DNA from 2 places in the Pantoea sp. USHLN298 genome. Region 1 is predicted to be linked to the other one. Evidence: predicted binding sites of a transcription regulator. Region 1 holds the regulator's gene; the other holds the start of a gene.
The links. The regulator PurR, encoded in region 1, represses purine synthesis genes. The targets are predictions, from matches to a motif close to CANGCAAACGTTTGCNTG.
Positions count from the first base shown of each region.

Region 2: a site for PurR is predicted at 2,823-2,840, ahead of WFK59_RS13295 (NCS2 family permease). Genes of this name have one in related genera too.

Region 1 covers NZ_JBBCRO010000001.1:924,245-928,668, forward strand. Annotated here, with positions in the region: gene punC (purine nucleoside transporter PunC) at 1-864, opposite strand, end outside; gene punR (DNA-binding transcriptional activator PunR) at 971-1,876, shown strand; gene purR (HTH-type transcriptional repressor PurR) at 1,873-2,898, opposite strand; gene cydH (cytochrome bd-I oxidase subunit CydH) at 3,180-3,269, shown strand; gene WFK59_RS04440 (C40 family peptidase) at 3,328-4,113, opposite strand.
Region 2 covers NZ_JBBCRO010000004.1:512,526-516,949, reverse strand. Annotated here, with positions in the region: gene WFK59_RS13320 (ATP-grasp fold amidoligase family protein) at 1-246, shown strand, start outside; gene WFK59_RS13315 (YjcB family protein) at 339-620, opposite strand; gene soxS (superoxide response transcriptional regulator SoxS) at 867-1,292, opposite strand; gene soxR (redox-sensitive transcriptional activator SoxR) at 1,393-1,878, shown strand; gene WFK59_RS13300 (glutathione S-transferase family protein) at 1,918-2,583, shown strand; gene WFK59_RS13295 (NCS2 family permease) at 2,941-4,290, shown strand.

The DNA.
Region 1 (4,424 bases):
GACGGCAAACAGCGCCAGGATGCTCAGACTGTAGACCGCCAGCAGCCACGGCAGCAGCTGCGCCCCTTTAAAACGGTTGAGCAGGGCACGGCAGCCGAAGCCACCAATCAGGAAGGCAACCGTCTGGGGCAGATAACTCAGACCAATATCGGCGGGCGACAGGCCCAGATCGGCCAGAATAAAGGGTGAGCCGGTCAGCCAGGCGAAAAAGCTGGCGGAACAGGCGGAATAAATCAGCACGTTACCACTGTAAACCCGGGATTTAAGCAGGGTAAAAAAGCCCGGATTTGCGCCCTGGTTGCCCGTTGCTTTGCGGCCCGACGGCAGGCGCAGCGTCGTGAGGATCAAGGCCAGCGCAATCAGCGTCAGCACCAGGAAGATCGAACGCCAGTGGAAATGACCAATCAGCCACGCGCCTAACAGCGGTGCCAGGGCTGGCGAAAGCGCCACCAGCGGCATGATGGTGGCAAACACCTTATTAGCACGTGCGGCCGGATAGCGATCGACCACCAGCGCCTGCCAGCTGACAGCGGCCGCACAGACGCCAATCGCCTGAACAAAGCGCAGCGCCAGCATCAGATAAATATCCTCTACCCACAGCATACCGGCACAGCCGACGGCGAACAGCGCCAGTCCGGCCAGCAGCACCGGCTTACGCCCGATGCGATCGGAGAGCGGACCCCAGAACAGCTGACCGCAGGCAAAACCGGCCAGGAACAGGCTCATGCTGGCACTGATCAGGCCAGGCGAGGTATTGAAAGTTTGCTGCATCGCGCCAAACGCGGGCAGGTACATATCGGTGGCTAAAAAGCCCAGCATGCTCAGCAGAGCGAGATAAGGCATAAATCCTTTTGACGGTGACATCTGATTCTCATTTTGCAGGTTGAACGCGGCAGAGTGTAAAAGGTGCGTTTGCCGCTGTGAAACGCTAATATTTGCCTATTGCTGTTAAAAAATTTGAAGGCAGAATATGTGGTCAGAATATGCGTTAGAAGTGGTGGATGCCGTGGCGCGCGGTGGCAGCTTCAGCGCGGCGGCGCAGGAGCTGCATCGGGTGCCGTCGGCTATCAGCTACACGGTGCGCCAGCTGGAGACCTGGCTGGCGGTTCCGCTGTTTGAACGTCAGCATCGTGAGGTGGTATTAACCCCTGCGGGAGAGCATTTTGTCCGGGAAGGGCGCAGCGTCATCAAAAAAATGCTCGCCACCCGCCGCCAGTGTCAGCAGCTGGCCAACGGCTGGCGCGGGCAGTTAAGTATTGCGGTGGACTGTATCGTCAAGCCGCAGCGTACCCGACAATTAGTGAAGGATTTTTACCGGCACTTTCCTGACATGGAGTTGCACATCAGTTATGAAGTGTTCAACGGCGTCTGGGATGCGCTGGCGGATGGCCGGGTGGAGGTTGCTATCGGCGCGACTCAGGCGATCCCGGTCGGCGGCCGCTTTGCCTTTCGCGATATGGGGACGCTCAACTGGCGCTGCGTAGTCGCGAACCACCATCCGCTGACGGAAGTGAGCCAGATAGATGACGATACCCTGCGCAGCTGGCCGTCGCTGGTTCTGGAAGATACTTCGCGCGCGCTGCCACGCCGGATGACGTGGACGCTCGACAACCAGCGTCGGCTGGTGGTGCCGGAATGGCAGACCGGGCTGGATTGCGTACTGGCGGGATTGTGCGTGGCGATGGTGCCTGGTCATCTGGCCCGGCCGTTGCTGGACAGCGGCGCGCTGGTGGAGCTGACCCTGCCGGTGGCTTTTCCGGAGAGTCCCTGTTGTGTCAGCTGGGCGGAAGATCGCGCATCACCGGCGACCGGCTGGTTACTCAGCTATCTGGGTGATGCGCAAACGCTTAATCAGGAGTGGTTAAGCGAAGATTAACGGCGGTAGTCGCGGAACGGACCATCAGCTACGGAACGACGTTCAATCAGGGTTGGATGCACTTCGATGGTTTGAGAAATCTCACGTTTGCTGGTGATGCGATCCAGCAACATCTCCAGCGCTTTCTCACCCAGCTGCGCTTTCGGCTGATGAACGGTGGTCAGCGCCGGCGCGAAGTAGCGCGCGTTGCGCACATTGTCATAGCCGATCACCGAAATGTCCTGCGGCACGCGCAATCCCATCTCATCGGCGGCGCAAATCGCCCCCATCGCCATGATATCGCCACCACAGAACACCGCGGTCGGGCGCTGTTTCTGCGACAGGATCTGCTGCATTGCCTGATAGCCCGATTCAGGTTCAAAGTCACCCTGGACAATCCACTCGGCACGCGGCTGAATACCCGCTTCTTCCAGCGCCTTCAGGAAGCCGGCGTGACGTCCGCCACCGGTGTTGCGCTCCATCTGGCCGGGGATGGCGCCAATCTCGCGATGGCCACGCTCAATCAGATAACGCCCGGCGAGATAACCGCCCTGAAACGCATTGTCCAGCACCGTGTCGGTAAAGTCGGCGCGGGATTCGCCCCAGTCCATTACCACCATCGGGATGTTACGGTTCTCTTCCAGCATTTTCAGCAGATCGTCCGGATACTCAGAGCACATCACCAGCAGCCCATCGACGCGCTTTTGCGCCATCATGCTGAGATAGGCGCGCTGCTTCTGCAGATCATTGTGCGCATTACCCAGAATCAGAGTATAGCCTTTGTCGAAACAGTGGTTTTCCACTGCTTCAATAATTTCAGCAAAGTAGGGCGCTTCGCTGGAAGTCGCCAGCAGGCCCAGCGTTTTGGTGTGATTCACCTTCAGGCTGCGCGCCACGGCGCTGGGCGAATAGTGCAGTTCCTGAATCGCCTGCCAGACGGCGTTGCGCGTCTCTTCAGCGACAAAACGCGTTTTATTGATGACGTGCGAAACGGTGGTCGTTGAGACGCCGGCGCGTTTTGCCACATCTTTAATTGTTGCCATTAAAATCGGACTCCAGGGCTTATCTAACGCAATGATAAGCATAATGTTAAACGTTTGCGTCTGCTCAGGGTTTTCTGCGCAATTATGCAGGTTTTCTGACCGGTAAACAGGGCGACTGGCGGGTAATGAGCGCCTGAAAAGAGAGCAAACGGAACCGGGGCTGCGCGCGTTGCGCAACAAAGGCAGGATTCTAACAAGGCTGGGCGGATAAAACGAGATTTTTACCCGGTCCTGTGGGAAAATGGCTTAACCCCACAAAAATTGTGACTAAGGAGAGTTAAATGAGTACCGATTTGAAACTGGCGCTGATGACTACCGTCGGCTGCCTGCTGATGATTGTCGCTTTTAGCTTCACCGCGATTCTGCACTGATCGAAAAAGCCGGGCATGGCCCGGCTTTTTGCTGTCTGGCGATCGCCCAACGGCTGCGTTAGCGAATGGTCTTTGGCGTCATGACCCGACGCGCACCAATATAGTGGCGCTGCCAGTAGTCTTCACCCAGCGCACTGATCTGAATATCTTTGCCGGTACGCGGTGACTGAATGAATTTGCCGTTGCCGAGATAAACCCCAACGTGATCGGCGGTGCCGCGGCCATTGATGCGGAAAAAGACTAAATCGCCTTTCTCCAGTGACTCACGTTTAACCGGCGCGGCGTCGCGCAGATGGAACATCTCATTGGCGGTGCGCGGGATCTTGAACTTGACCAAATCTTTATAGGCGTACCAGACCAGGCCGCTGCAATCAAAACCGGTATGCGGTGAGGTGCCACCCCATTGATAAGGTTTGCCTAACTGACCCATCAACTTGGTCATCGCCGTTTCGCGCGCTTTCTGGTAACGCTGACGATGTGACTTGCTCATTTTAATGGTGCCGGTGTCACTGCTGCTGGCGTCAACGGTTTTAAGCGAACGCTGGTGGCCGTAGCGTTTTTTACTGGCCGTTTTAAGGGAGGTTTTACTTTTCTTAGCGGGAAGATGGCTGGCGGTGAGTTCGCTTTTTTTCTGTTTTTTGACTTTGAGCTTCTGAATCGGACTGACGCGTGTTTTCTTTGCCGCCGTTTTCAGCGGGCGACGCTTGCGGCGCTCATCTTCGCGCGCACTCTTTTTCTCTGCTTTATGCGAACTGACATTCACCGGCGCCTGCGGTGAGGCAGAAGCGATGTTAAAGAACAGTTGCGCAAAGGCAAGAATGAAAAGCGTAATGATTAAACGCATAGTCCGGTTTTAGTTAAGTTGTCAGGGCCACTACGCACCGCGACAAAGTTGGGAATAATCTGATCCAGGATCAGCGCCGATGCCATTCTAGTCCAGTTCGTTTGAAAACAGTAACGCCTTTTTTTATTAATCTTTCGGCCTCACGCAATTGCGTTGAAAATGAACATTTTCAGCGTCTTATATCGGCAAAACTATTGCAAATTATTAATATGTTACTGGCCGTTAATAACCGGGTGGCATCAGGGCTGATGAGCGGACTTAACAAACATGGCGATTTAATCCGGCAGCGGTAAAATCTCGTTTTCAGTCCT
Region 2 (4,424 bases), on a different contig from region 1:
GCGCTCGATCTGAGCAAAAAGCTGGCCAGTGACTTCGACTACGTGCGGGTCGATTGGTATATCCATGAAGAACAGATCTATTTCGGTGAACTCACTTTCACGCCGGGTGCAGGCCTGGTGACCGGATTGGATCGGGGTTTAAACCAGATGATGGGAGATATGTGGATTCAGGACCGCCGCGGAACGCAGAGACCGGGCGTCACAGTGCAGGATGTTAATATCCCTGCCATGTTGAAGAAAGTTTAAGCACACACAGCAATGTAAAAAACCCCGCTTAGCGGGGTTTTTTATTGGGAAAAATCAGCACATTAAACGCGCATCATGACGCGCGCCCTCCATCAGGGCATCGGCCACTCAGCGGGCGCCTGACTCATTACGTCGATAAAGGCGTGCTTAGAGATTTCCATAAAGTTGTGCACGTTTTCCATGCTCAGGGTTATTCCCATCAGACCGGTAACAAACCAGCAGGTCATGCCCAAACCAATGCCGCCACACATGAATGCCATCACATGATGACTATCCTGACGCAGTTTGGTTTTCAGGGTGCTGGCGAAAAACATCATTACGGCGCTCAACAATTCCCAACGCATAACAAGAAGACTGGTGGTTAACGTAGCCATCGGCCGGACCTCAATATCAGTAAGTATTCCTGACAATCTGCGGACATCACCGGCGGCGGAAAAGCGTGTCAGGAAGTGCTTTAGCGCCGTCAACCCAGGTTCATAGTGTGACTTGGGTCACATTATATCACCCGATTTGAAATTTTGAACAAAATTTGACACTGGTATGGCAGGAAAGTGTTGCAGATTTGAACAGCAGGGGAAGCAGAGGCGGTCAGGCGCGCCCGATGACGGGCGGCCTGGGCATTAGCGGACCGGGCAGCACTCGCCGGTGGTACGTTGGGTAAAGCTGGCCATGCTTTCTTTGCAGTCAAAGCTCAGCAGACGAGGGCGCTGAATCGCCTGACGACGCATGGTATGGCGATAGGCGGTAGGGGTTTGCGAAAACTGGCGGCGAAACACCCGCGAAAAGGTCTGCTGCGAGTCATAACCATACTGCATGGCAATATCAAAGACCGGACGCTGAGTCTGAGAGAGCGCCTCGGCAGCCAGCGTCAGGCGGCGTTCACGAATATAGCCACCCAGCGTCTGTTTCGTCACGGTACGGAACATACGCTGCAGGTGCCATTTCGAATAGCCCGATTTTGCAGCCACTTCATCAATGGACAGACTTTTGTCCAGATTCTGGTCAATCCAGTGCGTCAGGGAATGAATGATCTCTTCTTGCATCATGGCCTCATCCTTCTGGTGCTTAATTAGCGATAATGGGAGTTTAGTCGTTTTGATGGGATGCGAGTATAATTCCTCAAGTTAACTTGAGGTAAAGAGCCAGATGAAAAAAGATCGCAACTACCCCAAACCGGTATTAACGCCGGGCGAAGTGGCGCGCCGCAGCGGTGTCGCGGTGTCTGCGCTGCATTTTTATGAAACCAAAGGGCTGATTTTCAGCACCCGCAACGGCGGCAATCAGCGACGCTACAGCCGTGACGTGCTGCGCCGCGTCGCCATCATCAAGATCGCACAACGCATTGGCATTCCACTGGCGACGGTCAGCGACAGCCTGGAGCATATTCCGGCCAATAAGCGGATGTCGGCTCCGGAGTGGGATGCACTGACCCAGCACTGGCGTGAGGAGCTGGACAAGCGCATCGAAACCCTGACCCGACTGCGTAACGATCTGGATGGCTGCATCGGCTGTGGCTGTCTGTCGATGCGTGATTGTCCGCTGCGCAATCCCGGCGACCGGCTCGGTCAGCAAGGATCGGGTGCGGTGCTGCTCGACCCAGAACAGGACGATAAACATCCGGACGTCGGGTGAGGTCTATACTGGTGGAAGGTCAACACACAGGGAATCATGATGATCACCGTTCACCATCTTGAGCAATCGCGCTCGCATCGGGTGCTGTGGCTGCTGGAAGAGCTGGAAGTGCCGTACCAGATCAAACGTTATCAACGCGAGCCCACCATGCTGGCGCCCGAGGCGCTGAAAAAAGTGCATCCGCTGGGTAAATCACCGGTGATTACCGATGAAAACCGGGTGGTGGCCGAATCGGGCGCCATCCTGGAGTACCTGGAGGAGAAATACGATCACGAATTTCGGCTGAAGCTCAGTGATGAAGAGGCGCGGCTGCAGTCGCGTTACTGGCTGCACTATGCCGAGGGATCGCTGATGCCGCTGCTGGTGATGAAGCTGATCTTCGGACAGATGGGGAAAGCGCCGGTGCCGTGGCTGCTGCGTCCGGTGGGCGCCGCGTTTGGCAAAGGGGTACAGAAAGCCTGGCTGGACAAGCAGCTGCAACCGCATAAGAAGATGATTGAACAGCATCTGGCAGCCAATCCGTGGTTTGCCGGGCAGCGTTTCAGCATTGCCGATATACAGATGAGCTTCCCGCTGCTGGCGCTGGCGCAACGCGCCGGGCTGGAGCAGATGCCCGCCAGTGAGAAATGGCTGCAAACCGTCCAGCAGCGCGCCGCCTGGCAGCGGGCTATCGATCAGGGCGGTGAGCTTTCCCTGCCAGGTTAATCCTCTTTGCTGGCGCACCGTTTTTTCGCCCGGTGACGCCAGCCTCTCCGCAGTAAAAAAGGCCTGTAACTTCAAGGTGTCAGCCGCGCGCGGCAGCCTTTGTCCTGCCAGGCTGTAGGGCTGTTACCTGATCTTTGTGCTGAATAATGTCTTCCAGCCAGTTGAAAATGTGCCGCTAAACGCCGGATAATCGTTTGCCTTTTTATCTGGCGGTCCTTTGACTGCCAACTATCTGCGGCAAGGTAAACGTTTGCCTGACGGGTTTATTCCGTCAGCGCGCCCGGATTACCCGCTTATTTCAGGGACAGCGACGGTCGCAGAGCGATCCACACAACAAAAAATCTTTGAGGCTCAACTATGTCAATTGAATCACGCCCGGCCAGTGGAAAACTGGACGCCTGGTTCGCGATCTCGGCGCGCGGCAGCAGCGTGCGCCAGGAAATTCTGGCCGGACTGACCACCTTTCTGGCGATGGTCTATTCGGTGATTGTGGTGCCGGGGATGCTCGGTAAAGCCGGTTTCCCCCCAACGGCAGTCTTTGTCGCGACCTGTCTGGTCGCCAGCTTCGGCTCAATCCTGATGGGGCTGTGGGCCAATCTGCCGATGGCGATTGGCTGTGCCATCTCGCTGACTGCCTTTACCGCTTTCAGCCTGGTGCTGGGCCAGCACATCAGCGTACCGGTCGCGCTTGGCGCGGTATTCCTGATGGGGCTGCTGTTTACCCTGATTTCGGTCACCGGCATCCGTGCGTGGATCCTGCGTAACCTGCCGATGGGCGTGGCGCACGGTACCGGCGTCGGGATTGGCCTGTTTCTGCTGCTGATTGCGGCGGATGGCGTCGGGCTGGTGATAAAAAATCCGGCACCTGGCTTGCCGGTGGCGCTGGGCCAGTTCGCCACGTTTCCGGTGATCATGTCACTGCTTGGGCTGGCGGCGATTTTTGGCCTGGAAAAACGGCGGGTGCCGGGCGGCATTCTGATGACCATTATCGCCATTTCGCTGCTCGGACTGATCTTTGACCCGACGGTGAGCTACAAAGGGTTATTTGCGCTGCCCAGCCTGCGTGACGCCAGCGGTCAGTCGCTGGTGTTCAGTCTGGACATCATGGGGGCGTTGCAGCCGGTGGTGCTGCCAAGCGTGCTGGCGCTGGTGATGACCGCCGTGTTTGACGCCACCGGCACCATTCGCGCGGTCGCGGGCCAGGCTAACCTGCTGGATAAGCAGGGACAGATAATCAATGGCGGCCGCGCATTGACGACCGATTCGGTCAGCAGCCTGTTTGCCGGCCTGGTCGGTGCCTCACCTGCGGCGGTCTATATCGAATCGGCAGCCGGAACAGCGGCGGGCGGCAAAACCGGCCTGACCGCTATCGTGGTTGGCCTGCTGTTCCTGGTGATTCTGTTTATGTCGCCGCTGGCCTGGCTGGTTCCGGCCTACGCTACCGCGCCGGCGCTGATGTATGTCGGCCTGCTGATGCTGAGTAACGTGGCGAAAATCGACTTCAATGATTTTGTCGATGCGATGTCTGGCCTGTTAACCGCGGTGATTATCGTGCTGACCTGCAACATCGTTACCGGCATTATGATCGGTTTTGCCTCGCTGGTGGTGGGCCGTATTTTTGCCGGCGAGTGGCGCAAGCTGAATGTCGGCACGGTGGTGATTGCCGTCGCGTTAGTGGCATTTTACGCCGGAGGCTGGGCGATCTGACTGTTCAACCGGACGTGCAGGCGTGCGTCCGGTATTTTTCACTTTTTTCCCGCCCGCCGCACGCGTAGCTGACCCTTCAGAGTTCGGTTTGTTTTACACTTTAGCGCTCAAACAATGATTGAAAGATAACGACG